DNA from 3 places in the Leuconostoc falkenbergense genome. Region 3 is predicted to be linked to each of the others. Evidence: riboswitches for the same ligand, from Rfam matches in the RefSeq annotation. Region 3 holds a riboswitch; each other region holds the start of a gene.
What was found. Region 3 has a riboswitch for lysine ahead of lysA (diaminopimelate decarboxylase). Riboswitches for the same ligand answer to the same signal wherever they lie in the genome.
Positions count from the first base shown of each region.

Region 1: another riboswitch for lysine. It lies ahead of ACI3ES_RS00955 (amino acid permease); the one in region 3 lies ahead of lysA (diaminopimelate decarboxylase).
Region 2: another riboswitch for lysine. It lies ahead of alr (alanine racemase); the one in region 3 lies ahead of lysA (diaminopimelate decarboxylase).

Region 1 is NZ_CP174386.1:185,499-191,534, forward strand. Features, by position in the region: gene ACI3ES_RS00940 (DUF1634 domain-containing protein) at 1-174, opposite strand, end outside; gene ACI3ES_RS00945 (sulfite exporter TauE/SafE family protein) at 186-1,040, opposite strand; gene ACI3ES_RS00950 (phospholipid phosphatase) at 1,191-1,847, shown strand; lysine riboswitch at 1,867-2,034, shown strand; gene ACI3ES_RS00955 (amino acid permease) at 2,112-3,554, shown strand; gene ACI3ES_RS00960 (hypothetical protein) at 4,032-4,646, shown strand; gene ACI3ES_RS00965 (glycoside hydrolase family 43 protein) at 4,766-6,036, shown strand, end outside.
Region 2 is NZ_CP174386.1:97,277-103,312, forward strand. Features, by position in the region: gene rlmH (23S rRNA (pseudouridine(1915)-N(3))-methyltransferase RlmH) at 529-1,008, shown strand; gene ACI3ES_RS00520 (NAD(P)H-hydrate epimerase) at 1,056-1,739, opposite strand; gene ACI3ES_RS00525 (serine hydrolase) at 1,798-2,619, opposite strand; lysine riboswitch at 2,736-2,903, shown strand; gene alr (alanine racemase) at 3,013-4,125, shown strand; gene ACI3ES_RS00535 (aspartate-semialdehyde dehydrogenase) at 4,135-5,232, shown strand; gene ACI3ES_RS00540 (YdcF family protein) at 5,407-6,036, shown strand, end outside.
Region 3 is NZ_CP174386.1:704,648-710,683, forward strand. Features, by position in the region: gene ACI3ES_RS03485 (helix-turn-helix transcriptional regulator) at 1-237, shown strand, start outside; partial or broken gene ACI3ES_RS03490 (nicotinate phosphoribosyltransferase) at 230-1,607, shown strand; gene ACI3ES_RS03495 (hypothetical protein) at 1,623-1,967, shown strand; lysine riboswitch at 2,076-2,243, shown strand; gene lysA (diaminopimelate decarboxylase) at 2,328-3,617, shown strand; gene dapD (2,3,4,5-tetrahydropyridine-2,6-dicarboxylate N-acetyltransferase) at 3,622-4,323, shown strand; gene ACI3ES_RS03510 (N-acetyldiaminopimelate deacetylase) at 4,323-5,477, shown strand; gene dapA (4-hydroxy-tetrahydrodipicolinate synthase) at 5,480-6,036, shown strand, end outside.

The DNA.
Region 1 (6,036 bases), 520 kb from region 3:
TACAATCTGTGCTAGTTGACGCGGAAATTGGTTGTCGGGCAAACCTGTTTTGGCGCCATTAATGAGGTAGCAAGCAAAACCAAGAATCATCACAACAACAGCAATCATAACGCCAATTCTTAAAACAATGCCAATTTGACGTTCTAAATCTTTTTCTGCTTGATTAGTGGGCATAGGTGAGGGCCTCAATATAATGTAATATTAAATGCTTTGAGCAAGAGTTGTATACCAGCAATACCGACAACTGGGATAAATAGTTGTCGGAGTCGTTTGGCTGGTACATACGGCATGATGCGTGCACCAATTGTTGCACCTAAAACAATACCTAAAGCAATTGGTACAGCGATGTCGGCTCGAATAGTGCCATTAAAAAAATAAACGAGGGCGCTGGCTGCGGCCGTGACACCCATCATTAAATTAGAGGTCGCGCTGGCAGGCTTGAGTGGCATTTTCATGATACCGTCCATGGCAAACACTTTGAACATACCAGAACCAATGCCTAATAGGCCAGACGCGAGTCCAGCCCATAACATCACAACAGCACCACCGGGAACATTCTCCACACGATAATCAATGGTTTGATTTAGTGCTTTGTCATAGTAAGCGGCGTTGAGTTGCAACTTGTTAGCGAGTGGGTCATCGTGTGCGGCCAAATCAGCTTGGTTGTGTACGTGCAATTTTCGCCACATCCGGTAGGATTGATAAACTAGTAGCACGCCAAAAAGGAAATTTAACCAAATTGGGGCGAAAAGGCCTGCACATATTGCGCCGACCAGCGCACCAATTGTCGTAAAAATTTCGAGTAACATAGCGACACGCAAATTCAACATGTCGTCTTTTAAATATGCGATTGAAGCACCAGATGAAGTCGCAATCACAGCGACAATACTGGCACCGATTGCGTAGTGAATAGGAATATTAAAACCAATCACTAAGATTGGCGTGACAATCATGCCACCACCAAGGCCCAAAAGCGCCCCAAGGACTCCGGCAAGAACACCAACCAATAGCATAATGATAATGGACAAAGTTAAAGCCAAGATTAAATTCCTACCACTTCACTGTTTTTTCAATAATTATATTCTACACAATGCTACAATTATTGTGTACGATAAGCAAACGTGTTTGTAGAATTTTAATAAATTGGGAGAGCGTTTACTGCGTCATGGCGGGTGAACGGAAGTGTATTTGTGTTAATTCAACCTGATAAATTACGAAAATTGTTGATTATTATTTTTGGTTTAGTATTTGCTGTGTTTTGCCTTGCCGTCAGGTTTAACGCGGTTTTGTTGACATTTGGGGATGATGCAGCTACCTTAGTGGTTCAAAATATGTTGCCACATTCTCTGCAAGCTTTGATAACAATAGGGCATCTGTTTGCGCATTATTGGGTAGTACTGTCATTTATCGCTTTGATGGCTGGTGTTCTTTATCTGGCACAATACAAAATCGCGATGTGGTGGTTCATTATTTCACAAGCAATGGGGATGTTAGTGTGTTTGATTGTTGCCATCGTAGTTGGTATCTCTTGGGATAATGGGCTAAAGCTACGTGATATGATGCCCAATTTATTGTTGGTATGGTGGTCGCAAATCTTATTCTTGATGGTAGCATTGATTGTGCCACGTTTATTTCAATCACGGCGATTACAGATAATGATGAATTGGCTGATTGGTGTATTTTGGATTTTCATGATGATTTCATTGGTCCAAATCAATAACATGTTATTATCTAGCGGTCTTGGCGCGTTATTATTTGGCTATTTTTGGTGGCAATTAACCGCACAAACGTATCGCAAGCGAGCTCGTCAATGGCAACATGTCCTAAAAATTGACGGTCGGGTTTGATTGTGATATGCTTTTACTAATATATCAAAGAGGTTGCAATCAACATGAGTCGCATAATTGAGTCTGCCAAGACGTTGATGTTATGTTAAAGGGGCGATTGCCGAAAATGTCATCTGGCAATATGATGTTTGGGCTGGTAATTAACAGTTACTAGACTGTCGTAGTAATACGGTGCGCTTTGAAAAGTGATTAAGAAAATGACTTTTTAAACCTCTTTCTGTGTGAGCAGGAAGAGGTTTTTTGTTGGGAAAAGGAGAATTTTTTATGTCTGAGGATAGTGGGCAAGTTAAACGAAATCTAAAAACACGTCATGTGTCGATGATTGCGTTAGGTGGATCAATTGGTACGGGGTTGTTTGTTGCTTCGGGTGCCACAGTGGCGCAGGCTGGTCCAATGGGCGCTATTGTCGCTTATTTAGCGATTGGCGTGATGGTTTATTTTTTGATGACCAGTTTAGGAGAAATGGCGACTTATGCACCAACGTCTGGTTCATTTTCAGATTATGCAGGTAAATATGTTGATCCCGCATTAGGCTTTGCGATGGGCTGGAATTATTGGTTCAATTGGGCGATCACGCTGGCGGTTGATATTGTGGCTGTTGGATTAGTTGCCAAGTTTTGGTGGCCAAATACACCGGGTTGGATTTTTTCAGCCGTTGCTTTGGCATTCATCTTTTTGATTAATTTGTTCTCCGTCGGTGCTTTTGGTGAAGCTGAATTTTGGTTGTCAATGATTAAAGTGATTACAATTATCGTCTTTTTGGTGGTTGGCGTGGCAACAATCTTTGGCGTTATTCATTCTGACGTCAATGTCATGAAAAACTTATCAGTTGGCAATCATGGCTTCGTTGGCGGACCACAAGCCATTTTGTCAGTCTTTGTCGTGGCAGGATTTTCTTTCCAAGGGACTGAGCTAATTGGTATTACTGCTGGAGAAGCACAAGACCCTGATAAATCAGTGCCCAAGGCTATCAATCAAGTCTTTTGGCGAATTTTGTTGTTTTATATTTTAGCAATTTTTGTGATTTCGGCTTTGGTTTACTACCAAGATCCACGTTTGTTAATTTCATCAACTGAAAATATTGCTGTATCACCATTTACGATTGTCTTTAAAAATGCGGGTATCGCTTTTGCAGCCAGTTTGATGAATGCTGTTATTTTGACATCAATTGTATCATCAGCGAATTCTGGATCTTATGCATCATCACGTATGTTGTTTGCCATGGCGCGTAAGGGTGAAGCCCCTAAGATTTTTGGTAAAGTGTCCAAACGCGGTGTACCTGTGGCAGCATTGGTTTTGACGACGGCAATTGGTTTGTTAGCGTTTATTTCTAATACTAAAGGTGGTTCGGTCGCTTATACTTGGCTCGTTAATGCCTCTGGATTGACTGGCTTTATTGCTTGGGTTGGAATTGCGATTTCACATTATCGCTTCCGCCGCGCGTATGTTGCACAGGGTAAAAGTTTGTCGGATTTGAAGTATCGGGCAAAGTGGTTCCCATTTGGGCCACTATTTGCGTTGGTTATCTCAATTGGGGTGATTATTGGACAAGATCCGGAAAGTTTTACTAACTTGAATTGGGAAAAAATCGCAATAACATACTTGTCCGTACCATTATTTGCAATTTTATATATTTGGTACAAAATTTCCCACAAAACAAAAGTGATTAAGTTAGAAGAGGTTGACTTGTCACAACCTAAAAAGTAAATAGCACTTATCGCTGAATGCCAACGAGCATTCAGCTTTTTTATGCAACAAATTCATTTGAAATAGATACTTAATTATAAAAATATACTATTATATCAATATTTATCTGGTGTCTATAATGATTGTCGGGCGACCAAATAACAAATTATAAAATGTATCAATCTGGTCGGCAGCAGATTGACAATATTATCGCTTGCGATGGGTTTGGTGTTACTTAGACAACATTTGCTAGAGCAGGTTATGTTGGAAAGGTAACGGAGGATAATGATTCTGCTGAAAGTCTAACACCGTCAACTGTCATGATTGCCTGAGACTAAACTGAAGTGATTGGTTTATCACGTTTATTTCATATAAAGAGCAATTTATGTGAATAAAATATGAACTTTAGCCCCTGTTAACGAATATTTGTTATGATAAATATCAAAATAATGAATCATTATGATAGCAACTGTCATGATGAGAAAGTGGGGCAGATTAATGTTACATATACAGACGTGGTTGGGTGGACTAGCAATGTTAGCAGTATTTTATCGAAATGTGCCAGCACTTCGTGCGTTAAAACGTGGACAATTCCAACCAAATTTTGCGACTTTTATGATTTGGGCATTAATTTCGTTAATTGAGGCTGTGATTATTTTGGCTAATCGTGGCGGTTTTGGTGCAACATCAATGGTTTTGAGTGTCGTGTTTTTTTCCTACTTTGGCATTATTGGACTCAAATACGCCAAAGAACAACCAATTAATCGACGATTTATTATGGCTATGTTAGGGGCAGTTGTAGTGCCACTTTTGTTGACCTTGGTTCATGCGCTGACGCAGGGCGAGCTATTGTTTATATTGGCGATTGTTGAGGCATTAGCAATTATTCCAACGATTCAGAAAATTAAACGGGCACCGTATTCAGAGAGTTTATCTTGTTATGTTTGGAATGATATCTCGATGTTATTGAGCCTTTTAGCGGTTCATATCATTAGTTTTGAAACTGTTTTTGTGCCATTAATATGGGTATTTATTATGAGTGGGTGCATTATTTATATGTTAGTGTTGAGAAGCCGCGCACCAAAACGTCAAGAATGTGCCGTTTTTGATTAAAAATATATCATAGTTGGTTGCGTGAACAAACTAACCGTGGTAAGATATATTTTGTAAAAGAAATGATACCGCTTTCAGATGCAGAAAGACGGTTTGGTACTAAGAAAGGAAAGCATATTATGCAAATTCAAAACCCTGTATTACCAGGATTTAACTCAGATCCATCAATTATTCGTGTGGGAGATACTTACTATATTGCGACATCAACATTTGAATGGTTCCCGGGTGTACGTATCCACGCCTCACAAGATTTGGTGCATTGGAATTTAGTTAAAAATGTTCTTGATACAACGACATTATTGGATATGAAGGGCAACCCATCATCAGGTGGTATCTGGGCACCAGATTTGTCTTATGCTGACGGTAAGTTTTGGTTGATTTTCACGGATGTTAAGATTACTGATGGCTCGTTTAAGGACATGAAGAATTACTTGACGACTGCGGAATCAATTGAAGGACCATGGTCAGATCCAATTTTGGTGAATGGTGTTGGTTTTGATGCCTCATTGTTCCATGATGATGATGGTCGCAAGTATCTCGTGCAACAGACATGGGATCATCGTGAGTATCATCACCCATTTGATGGCATTACTTTGACTGAATTTGATACATCAACAATGAAGTTAAAGCCAGAAACAGCCCGCACAATTTGGGAAGGGACTGAGGTTAAGCTAGTTGAAGGGCCACATTTGTATAAAATTAAGGGTCAATATTACTTGTTTGCGGCAGAAGGTGGTACGATCTTTACTCACCAAGAAGTCGTAGCACGGTCACAGTCTTTGGATGCATTGTCATTTGAACGTGAGCCGGAAGGACCATTCTTGACCAACTTTGATACACCAAATGCCTACTTGCAAAAGCAAGGACATGGTGCCCTTGTCGATACACCGGGTGGTGAATGGTATTATGCCTCATTATCAGCTCGCCCTTGGAATCATCCAACGGAAAGTGCTACGGATCCACGTGGTTGGTCAACATTAGGTCGCGAGTCATCAATTCAAAAAGTTGAATGGGATGAAGCAGGTTGGCCACGAGTTGTTGGTGGTCATGGTGGTTCAACGTTTGTTGAGGCCCCTAAGGACGCTATTTTGACTGATGCACCAGCTGATCATTCACAACACGATGACTTTACTGATGAAAAGCTTGACATTAACTGGAACACACTACGTGTACCATTTACTGAAAAGATGGGTCACACTGGCGCGGGTAAATTAGTGTTGCGCGGACAAGGTTCATTGGCTAACACGTTTGACCTATCCTTGATTGCACGTCGTTGGCAAGCTTTCTACTTTGATGCCGAAACCAAAGTAAAGTTTGATCCATATTCATATCAAGCAATGGCTGGTTTGACTAATTACTACAACCACTCACATTGGTCATTTATCTTCAT
Region 2 (6,036 bases), 610 kb from region 3:
GGAAAACTCCTGAAAAATGTGGAAAAATCAAGTATAATAGTGGATAAGAAAGCCTGTTCTTTAAAAAAAAGTAAATTATTGGTGATTGACCGATCAAAAACAGACTTATCCACAAAAATAGTGAGTAGATATTGTAATGTTCGTGTAAACTGTGTTCTATCGTGTTTATTTCTTATAATCAGTCTTAATTTTAAAATTAACGAACATTGTAGACAATTTATCGCATAATGTTTGGCGAACAAATGTGCTTATCCACATCTGTGGATAATATTGTGAATAACTGTGGAAAAGTAGTGTTTTAGAGACAGAAATTCAGTTAATTAAATGCAAAATGAGTTTATAAAGTTATCCACTTATTATCAGAAAAAGTTAAAAACTGTGGATAACTATTACAAGCGAACAGAAGAAACGTTGATATAAAGGCATTTATTTAAAAACAAATAAAATTTGTTCGTGTGGATAACGTAATTAGAATTGCAGTTACAAGAATCTAAAAATAATTAAGAAAGGTTAAATAAGTAATAGACATTGAATATTAAAATTATCACAGTAGGCAAGTTAAAAGAGCAATATTTAAAAGATGGCATTGCAGAATACACCAAGCGGTTATCTCGGTTTGCTAAAGTTCATTTAATTGAAGTGCCTGATGAAAGGACACCAGAAAAGGCTAGTGAAGCCGAGAATACACAAATTATGGCTAAAGAAGGTCAGCGTATTCAGGAAAAAATTGGTGCACGTGATTATGTTATTGTTTTAGCCATTGAGGGTAAGCAACTACCTTCAGAAGTTTTTGCTGAAAAAATGAATCAAATTACGGTGGATGGTTATTCAGATGTGACATTTATAATTGGTGGTTCATTAGGACTGTCACCGGAAGTGAAACATCGCGCTAATTTTAAGATGAGTTTTGGGTTGTTAACCCTGCCACACCAACTAATGCGACTAGTGCTAATTGAACAAATATATCGTGCTTTTATGATTCAACAAGGATCTCCTTATCACAAATAAGAATTGGTACAAAAAAATCCACCTCAGTGGGTGGATTTTTATAATGCTTAAATGGCTTCACTCTCATGTGTGGCGGACTGTGATAGCGGTAGACTAAATTCAAAATCTTCTGGTACAAGCATACCAACATCTTTTACGATAGTATCACCTGACAAGTAGCCACCTACGCGTTTTGTTAGTCCTACTTTTTTAAAACCAAAAGTCACGGTTGTATGGGCTTTTAATGCAGCCCCTCTTACTTCGCCAGTAGTTGCGTCAATGCCTGTGGGCATGTCAACGGCAATAACTGGCTTTTCAATATGATTGGCTGCCTTAATCATTTTCTGCAGCCCTTCTGGTAAATCATTATTTAGGCCGACGCCAAAAATAGCATCAATAATTAATGTTGCTTCGTTGAAGTCACTTTTTTCAGAGCGAACAACACCATAGGCCTCAATAATAGACAACTGCCGTTTGACACTATCTTTAGCCCGATTAACGTTGCCTACAAATTGTAGCGAAACGTTAATGCCTTGTGCATAGAGCAGACGGGCAATGGCGACACCGTCTGCGCCATTATTGCCTAAACCAGCTAATACAAGAACATGGTTGAGATCAAAATGGCCGGCACCGATGACATCAACTACCGCCATTGCAGCGCGCTCAATTAAAACATCTTGTGGCATGCCAATGACATCAATTGTGTATTGATCAATTTGTTGCATTTCGTTTGCAGTTACAAGTTGTGTCATAATTTCCATCATTTCTTCATAGTTGTTAAATCTATTATACGAGGAATTGAGTTGCTAATCAAACTAGTAACGCTTTTATCCGGTCCCAAATACTGGTAGGGGTTGTTGCTTTTTTATTTTGCTGTTTGTTTGCAGCCTTGCTTAATTTATTGACCAATGTCACTCCGGTTTGGTAATCACTATTGCCCGTTGTATAAATTGTTAAAATGTATTTATCATCAATAATACCGCTAGAGTTGACAATCCAAGTGCCATTATTAGCGTTGTAATCTGTCATCCAACCATTTTTTAACGCAACATCTTTAGCCCCTGTACTAACGCCCCAGTCTTGCGTTTCTGAGATATGACTCATCAGTGACAAAATATAAGCTTTTGAGGTTGTATTTAACAGTGACTTTGTGTTGTATAGCTGATCTAGTATTTTGTTTTGTTGACTGGCAGTAGCCATTGTTTCACCAAAATAAGTGGCTTGTGTAATCTTAACACCAATACTCTGCCAAAAATTGTTTAGACCATCATCACCGCCGATTTCTGTCCACAATACAGTTGCTGCATCATTGTCAGAATTGATAATCATTTGTGTTGCGTTTTCTTTTTCATCGGCCGTTAAGAGTTCGCCCGCATTTTGTTTTTGAATCATGAGTGCTTCCAAAATCGAAACTTTGATAGTAGAGGCCATCATGATTTTTTTAGTTTGGCTATTGCGATAGGTATAGGTCTTACCGGTCGATAAATCACGAATACTAGCAATAACAGTTGCGTCAGTGTCAGTTTTTTTTATGATTTTTTTCCAACTAGTGGTTGGATTTTGAATGCTACTTGCGTTTGCTGAGGTTACTATGAAAGAATTGGCTAGAAAGATAATCAGTATTTTACGCATAAAATAATCCTTAATATCGAACTATTTTAACTATAACATAAGTCAAAAATATTATATGTAATTTAAAATCAGTTATTTGACAAATAAGAAAAATTAGAATACAATAATAACAATTTAAAAATCATAGAGGTTGCTATTGACATCAGTAGCTTGTGGAGTATTTACAGATACGAGGAAGCAAGTCAAAGGGGAAATAGCCGAAGCACTAGTACTGTAAGGTTAGTTAGCTGGGTCGTTAGTCAATAACTGGCGGACTGTCGCGCAAGCGGAGTGCTATGTGGTTGATTGCAATTTAATTGGAATCCATGGCTACTAGTTTGTGTGCTGTGGATTTTTTCTATATAGAAAGGCAAGTGTGCGACATTGATTTAATGGACGTACCTAAAGGGACTGATGGTAGAAGCAATTACAAGACCAACTGAGATGACAATTTCTTTGGCTGCAGTTAAAAATAACATTGAAGTGGTTAAAGCCACTTCTGGTGCGGATAAAGTTTTTCTAGCTGTAAAATCAAATGGTTATGGTCACGGCTTGCATACAATGGCTGAAGCTGCCGTGGCTGGTGGTGGGTACGGTCTTGCTGTTGCTATCATTGATGAAGCGTTAGCGCTACGACACCAACGTTTGACAGTTCCTATTCTGATTCTAGGTATTTCACCAGCGGAGTATGCCGAATTAATGGCTGTACAACATATTATGGCGACAGTTGTCTCGATAGATTGGCTGAAAACAGCAGAACAACACTTGAGTGGTGAACAGCGTTTACCAGTAACTTTGGGACTAGATACGGGAATGGGGCGCATTGGTTTTCGAGAACGTTCTGAAGTGGCCGAAGCAATTGCTTTTGTACAGGCACATGCAGATAAATTCGAATATGTCGGTTTGTGCACCCATTTTGCTGAATCCGATTCATCTGACACACGCTATTTTGAGAAGCAGCTCAAACGTTGGCATGCTTTGACCGACGGTTTACCAAAGCCTGAGTATTATCATGTAGCGAATTCTGGTGCAGCACTGTATCATCCAAATGAAGTACCACATGAAGTTATTCGAGTTGGTACTGTGATTTACGGTATTGAACCATCCCGTGGTGAGTTAGCTGATGGTCATGACTTGATGCCTGTATTATCATTACGTAGTCAGATGAATTTTGTTAAAAAATTACCGGCTGGAGAAGGCATTAGTTACTCTCATATTTATACCACGTCTGAAGACGAATGGATTGGGACAGTTCCAATTGGTTATGGGGATGGGTGGTTGCGTTCATTAACTGGTTTTAATGTGATTGTTGACGGACAATATGTACCAATTGTAGGACAAATTGCCATGGATCAGCTGATGATTCGCCTACCGCATGAATATCCACTTGGCACAACAGTAACATTTATCGGCGTGGACGGTAATTTAGAAAACACGGTAGAAGATGTGGCGCAATATGCCAAATTAGCACCGTGGGAAATCACCACAGGTTTCCATGAACGGATACATCGTATTTTAGTAGATTAGGAGAAAATCATGACAAAAGCATATAATGTCGCTATTTTGGGTGCCACGGGTGCTGTGGGGACGAGACTCATTGAACAACTGGAACAGTCAACAATACCAGTAAATTCTTTGAAATTATTGGCTTCACCACGTTCAGCAGGTAAACAATTAGAATTTAAAGGTGAAAAAATTACTGTTGAAGCGACCACGCCAGAGAGCTTTGATGGTATTGATTTGGTTTTGGCAAGTGGTGGTGGTTCAGTCTCAGCTCAATATGCGCCAGAAGCGGTTAAACGCGGGGCAGTGGTAGTTGACAACTCGAGCTATTGGCGCATGAACGATGATGTGCCACTTGTTGTTCCTGAAGTTAATGAAAGCGCATTATCATCGCATAACGGCATTATCGCAAATCCTAATTGCTCGACCATTCAAATGGTAGTCGCATTAGCACCCATTAAACAACAATTTGGCTTGAAACGTGTGATAGTATCAACATATCAGGCTGCATCAGGTGCTGGTCAGTCTGCTTGGAATGAATTGGTGGCAGAGACAACGGCTTATAATGCTGGTGAACCAGTTCACGCCAACATTTTACCAGTCAAGGGAGCGCAACACCACTATCCTTTGGCATATAATTTATTACCACAAATTGACGTTTTTGAAGATGATGGTTATACACATGAAGAATGGAAAATGATCCATGAAACTAAGAAAATCATGTTTGGTGACAAAAATTCTAAAGCTGTCAAAGTAACAGGTACAGCGGTACGCGTACCGGTACCCATTGGACATGGGGAAACGGTTTATTTTGAAACTAATGACGGCGCTGGGGCGACAACGGCTAGCATTCAAGCAGCTTTACGTTCAGCCGCTGGTGTTGTGCTAGAAGATAATCCAGCAGAACAATTATACCCACAGCCAGTTAATGCAGCTGGTAAGCGTGAAACATTTGTTGGTCGCGTGCGTCCTGATTTGGAAAATGATGATAGTTTCCACATGTGGGTCGTGTCAGACAACCTGCTAAAAGGTGCTGCATGGAATACTGTTCAAATTGCAGAGCGTCTTGTTGCACTCAACTTAGTTAGGGTGCCACAGGGTGCGTCTGATAAGTTTCCAGTGACAAAATAAAAAAAGTGCTACTAAGCGCTTTTTTATTATCATTCACTTTTTTTGCAAAGATAAGATCATACAATATCAGTGTTGGTGGCGTGTTACAATTAAGGCATGATAATCAATGAAATCATTATAATCATCGTATTTTTTAGTTTGGCTATATTGCTGAATTACCAAATCAGGACGAATGTGGCTTCTTTACAAGTTGGCGCTTACGTGCTTTTTATGTTGGCTGTGTTTGGGTATTTCATGTATACACTTTTTCGGCCTGATAATAATGTCGTTTATCATGTTGCATTGATAGTTGGCATGATTGGTGATTTTTTAGGGTTAAGTCTCTTATTAGTTTTGCTGTTTTATAGCTATAAAAAGTGGCATCAGTCGGGACACACGTTTGCTAATATGGTTTTGTCTGGCATGATTATTTTTTATGTTGTGCTTAATGTCTCTATTTATTTACCACAATGGCTGCCATCAGATATCTGGCAATTGCGTGGTGTTATTTCATGGTTGGCTTTATTTGTGTTATGGCAATTTTTGCGCTTTTTCATTACGAGTATAATTTACGGTTTTGTTATCAAGCGTCCTGAAATAGGACCATTAGTGGTGTTAGGGGGCGGATTGGTTGATGGCTATTTTGTTGGTCGCATTGTGAGTCAACGCATTAAAGCGGCGGTGAAGGATGCTAATCAAATGACACCTTACCCGATGATTGTTTTTTCAGGTGGGCAAGGTGAAGATGAACTCGTTTCCGAAGCTCAAGCAATGCGAGATTATGCAGTAAAAGAGTTGCACGTACCAATTGAAAAGACAATGCTT
Region 3 (6,036 bases):
GTTGGCTTTTTTGATAACAATCAATTAACACGAATTGTCGAAACAGAGTCAGAATTTGTTGCCGCTTTTGCTGGCTATTTAATTTTACAAACTGATGGTGAGTTTGAACCCTATATCGATGAATTTAACGATGATAAAGAATATGATTGGCGCTTGATTCGCCATAGTGGTGAAACGTTTACAGACGTAACTCGTATGCTTGTCACGACTGAATTGACGGAGATAAAGCATGGCTGAAAATTTAATTATAGCGACGGATGCTTATAAGTTGACCCACCATTTACAGTATCCTGATAATATTACTAAGTTATATTCTTATGGCGAAGCACGCGTAGGTGGTCAGTTTGATCGAGTAAGCTGGTTTGGGGATGATTTTACATGATTATTTTCATATCAAAATTACTGATGATATGATAGACGAAGCTGAAAAAATGTCTTTACAAACATTTGGAACATCGGCTTACTTTAATCGTAATGTCTGGGAAAAAGTTCGTGACTTGGGCTACTTTCCTGTCACTATCAAGGCATTACCTGAAGGCATGACTGTGCCAACGGGGAATGCGTTATTTACAATTGAAACGACAGCACCGTGGTTTGCCACAACATTGAATGCTTTGGAAGTCATTTTAATGCATGTCTGGTATCCAACGACAATTGCCACTAATTCTATGGTGATAAAAAAACGTTTGCGGCCATTGTTTGAGCAGTCTGGTTCAGTTGATGGTTTGTTTTTAGCGGTGAATGATTTTGGACTGCGAGGCGCTACGAGTTTGGAATCTGGCAAACGCGGTGGCGCTGCGCACTTGTTACATTTTCAAGGATCCGATAATTTGGCGGCGTCGCAATACTTTGAGAATGTATATGGTATTGCGGGTCGGGCTTTGTCCGTTTGGGCGACCGAACATTCGGTTGCAACTGCTTATGGTGATGGACAAGGTGAATTTGATTACGTGAATGCGCAACTTGATCGTGCACCAGAAGATGCTGTTTTGTCGATCGTGATAGATTCTTATGATGCCATCAACTTTGTCAAAAATGTGATTGGATCTGATTCAATGAAGTCAAGAATCATGAAACGTTCAGGTAGAATAGTGTTGCGTCCTGATTCCGGTGATCCTGAACAGATTGATTTAGAGGTATTAAGTTGTTTGGCTGACATTTTTGGTACGGAAACAAACGATAAAGGCTATCGCGTTATTAAACATAATGTTGGTATCATTCAGGGCGACGGTATGAAAGCTGATACCATCGTATCACTTTATGAAAAGCTGCTGGCAGAAGGGTGGTCAGCTGATAATCTGGTCGTTGGTTCTGGTGGTGGTTTGCTACAAGAAGGATTTACACGTGATACCGAACGGTTTGCTATTAAAGCCGCGTATGCCGAGAAATCTAACGGCGATCATCTCAACATTCAAAAAAAGCCTAAAACGGATGTCTCAAAGGCATCAAAATCGGGACGTTTGAAAGTCATTCAGCGTGACCATAAAATCATCACTGTTTCACAAAACGAACCTGGTGAAGATCTATTAGAGGTAGTCTACCATAATGGGATTGTGTCACCAATTAATGGTGCAGACATATTGGCTCGCGCCAACAATCATGAGTGAAAGGACTAATAACAAGTGGGATTAAACTATCATTTTAGTAAACAACCAAGTGAAGACGATATGTCAGTCAAAGTCACACGACTAGATGAAAAAGCCGCAGCACAAGCATGGCGTCAACGTGATAAACGTGATCATCAACCAATTAGTGAACCTGAAACAGGCATGGTTGGGCGTTGCATTAAAGCATTAGGCACTGAATCGGCTATCGGAAAAGATGAAAGAAAAGCGCAAATGCAAGTTTTGTTTCATCAAGGGATGACTAGTTACATTGATTTAGCTTTTGAAATGAACTTAGCAGAATCAACAATAAGACGTTATGGTAAAGAGCTTGGGCTAACATTTATTGATCAAGAATTTTAATCAATATGTTGTTCACAAAACAAGGTTATAAGTTAAGATTAAAGACAAGTAAATAATTACCTTGACATTTTCTAATTTTCAAGGGATAATAGTTAAAAATACTTATATATTTCACATAGAGGTTGCGATTGACATTGCGCCTGCCGGAGCTCTTGTAGGGGTTGATGGTAGGTTAGGGGACGTCGCCGAAATACGTTTTATCTACAAATGAAACGTGTTGGGCTAAGGGTTAAGAACCGTTAGACTGTCGCACACGTGCGGTGAGCTATGGCAACTGTCAAAATTGGTAAATTAAAAAGCCGTTAGACTGTGACCGTGAGGCTCAGACTAATGGCTTTTTATTGTGAATAAGGGGAAAGCATGAGTTATCCAACGAATACGAATCAACATTTAACAATTGAAGACGTCGACACCATTGAATTAGCGCAAAAGTATGGTACACCGCTGTATGTTTATGATGTAAGTCATATCAGACAGACAATCCGTGCTTTTAAGCAAGTATTTGAACAAGAAAAGATTCCATTTGTGATTAGTTATGCTGGAAAAGCATTTGCCACAAAAGCAATCTATCAAGTTGTCGCTCAGGAAGGCATTCATGCAGATGTGGTGTCTGGTGGTGAATTATATACAGCGCTAGCTGCTGGCTTCCCAGCAGCGCATTTAAGTTTTAATGGTAATAATAAAAGTTATGACGAATTGACATTTGCTGTTAAAGAAGGTGTCGGAACCATTATTGTCGATAATTTTTTAGAACTAAAATTACTTTCTGAAATTGCTGAAAAAAATGCCATTAAACAGGACATTCTGTTACGAATTTCGCCTGGCATTTCAGCACATACACACGAGTTTATCAGTACGGGTCAGCAAGATAGTAAATTTGGCTTTGATTTAATATCTGGGCAGGCGAAAGAGGCTTTTGACATCGCCATCAATGATGATCATTTAAACTTACGTGGTTTGCACGCACATATTGGTTCACAAATTTTTGATGTTACTGGTTTTGAACAAAACGCTGCGCTCCTCGCTGACACGGCTAATGCTTGGGGGTGGCAACCTGAAGTCATTAACGCCGGTGGTGGTTTTGGTATTAAATATACTGATGAGGATAAACCGTTACCTGAAAGTGAATTTGCACAGGCTATTATTCGTGTATTGAAAGCAAAAGCTGCTGAATATGATTGGAAAATGCCAGAAATATGGATTGAACCTGGACGCTCAATTGTTGGACCAGCTGGGAAAACACTGTATACAATTGGCTCAAGAAAAGACATTCCTGATATTCGCCATTATTTGGCCGTTGATGGTGGTATGGGTGATAATATTCGACCGGCGTTATATCAAGCTAATTACACAGCGGTGTTAGCTAATCAACCGAATGCTCAAACTGAAGAAGTCGTTCGAGTTGCTGGTAAATATTGTGAATCTGGTGATGTATTAGTCTGGCAACAAGCTTTACCAGCCACAAAACCAGGGGATATCTTAGCGGTAAATGCAACGGGTGCTTATGGTTATGCCATGGCCTCGAATTATAATCGTAATCCCAGACCAGCAGTGGTATTTGTCGAAAACGGCCAACACCAATTGGTTGTAGAACGAGAAACATTTGAACATTTAGTGTCGTTAGACCGAGATTATACTTTAGGAGAATAGTAGAATGCCTGAAAATGAAGCACAACGTTTGATCAACTTTATTGCAAATGCACCCAAAAAAACACCTGTGAAAGTGACCTATAAAGGATCACTTAATGCCGAGGTACCAGACCAAGTCAAACATTTTGGTAATGATATTTTTGGTCAATTGATTGGTGATTGGGCTGATGTTGCGCCATTGATTTCAAATTTGCCAGAAGACAGTGTTTTGATTGAAAATGATTCACGTAATTCAGCAGTACCGTTGCTGGACAAAAAGGCTATCAATGCTCGAATTGAGCCTGGCGCTATTATTCGTGATCAAGTTAGCATTGGTGATTCAGCTGTGATTATGCTTGGTGCCGTCATTAATATTGGTGCCGAGATTGGCGCGGGGACAATGATTGATATGGGAGCCGTCCTTGGTGGCCGTGCGATTGTTGGTAAAAATTCACATATCGGCGCTGGTGCCGTACTGGCGGGTGTGATTGAACCAGCATCTGCCCAACCTGTGCGAGTTGGAGATAATGTTTTGGTTGGTGCAAATGCGGTTGTCATTGAAGGTGTGCAAGTTGGGGATGGAGCCGTTGTTGCTGCTGGTGCGATTGTCACCAAAGATGTACCGGCAAACACGGTGGTTGCTGGTGTACCTGCCAAAGTAATCAAAACAATCGATGAACAAACGCAACAAAAAACCGCTTTAATTGATGCACTAAGGAGTCTTTAATGACAGTTTCTGAAGCAGATATACAGACATTTCGGCGTGAATTACACCAAATACCAGAACTAGCTTTATCTGAATTTCAAACACATGATTATTTGCTCAAAAAAGTTCAGTCATGGCAGACCGATTTTATGACCATAAGAGAGGTACCAGAGCTACCGACAGCTTTGTTAGTAAGATTTGAGGGTTCCCATCCTAAAAGAACAATTGGTTATCGATCAGATATTGATGCTTTGCCAATTACAGAAGATACGCAGCTACCATTTTCTTCAATACACGATGGTCGCATGCATGCCTGCGGGCATGATGTTCACATGAGTTTGGCCTTAGCCATTACTAAATATTTTAGTGAACATCAGCCAGAAGATCATGTCATTATTTTTTTCCAACCAGCAGAAGAAGAAAAGAGTGGTGGAAAATTAGCCTATGACTTGAATTTATTTGAAGGTCAATGGCGACCAGATGAATTCTATGGCATTCATGATCAACCTGATTTGCCTGCTGGCACTTTGAGTACGTTAGCAGGCACTTTATTTGCTGGTACTGCTGAGTTAAAGGTTGATGTAATTGGCCAAGGCGGTCATGCAGCCTATCCTCACTTGGTTCATGATCCAATTGTAGGCGCTGCGGAGTTAATTACAACGTTACAAACAGTTGTTTCGCGTGGTGTTGATCCAATTGAAGGTGGCGTTGTCAGTATTGGCACAATTCAAGGTGGCTTCGCAAATAACGTTATTCCAGATCGTGTTCATTTGGAAGGTACAGTACGTAGCATGACATTAGCTGGATTGAAAACGATGATGTCACGCATTCAAAAAATAGCTGATGGCATTGCTTTAGCCAATGATTTGACTATCGAAGTGTCTTTGGAAAGTGGTAGTTATTTACCAGTGGAAAATGATCCAAAATTGGCTGAAAATTTGATTAATTATATGACGGAAAATGACAATATTAACTTTGAATTAGCCAAGCCTGCTATGACGGGCGAGGATTTTGGGTATTTATTACAGCATATTCCTGGCGTGATGTTGTGGTTAGGCGTAAACGATTCCCATCCACTTCATAGCGCCAAGCTTAACATTGATGAAGCAGCACTGATGCCCGGATTTTTGGCCCTTAAATCCTTTTTAGTTTATCGCATGTCGCAAGGAGATTGAAAATGTACGAAAAAATTCGTTTAATCACCGCAATTGTAACACCGTTTACAGCCGATGACAGTATTGATTATGACTCATTGGATAGTTTGATAGAGCATTTGTTGCAGCATGGTACGCAAGGTTTTGTTGTTGCAGGTACAACCGGCGAATCTCCCACATTAACTCACGAAGAAAAGCTGGCTTTAACCACGCATATTGTCCAACAAGTTAGTGGCCGTGCTTTAGTAATTGCTAACGCTGGCTCTAATAATACTAAAGAGTCTATTATGGCAGCGCGCGAATTAAGCGCTATTACAGGCGTTGATGGTATTTTAGCGGTTACACCTTACTACAATAAACCCAGTCAGGCAGGGATGATCGCCCACTTTGAAGCCATCGCAGACGCCGCTAGCAAACCAGTCATGCTTTACAATATTCCGGGCCGTACCGTGGTTGGTTTGACACTAGATAGTGTTTTAAAGCTTGCAAAGCATCCGAACATCAACGCTATCAAAGAAACAACCTCGGTTGATTTAATTGCAGCTGAAGTTGCTGGTACGACTGATTTCTCAGTTTATAC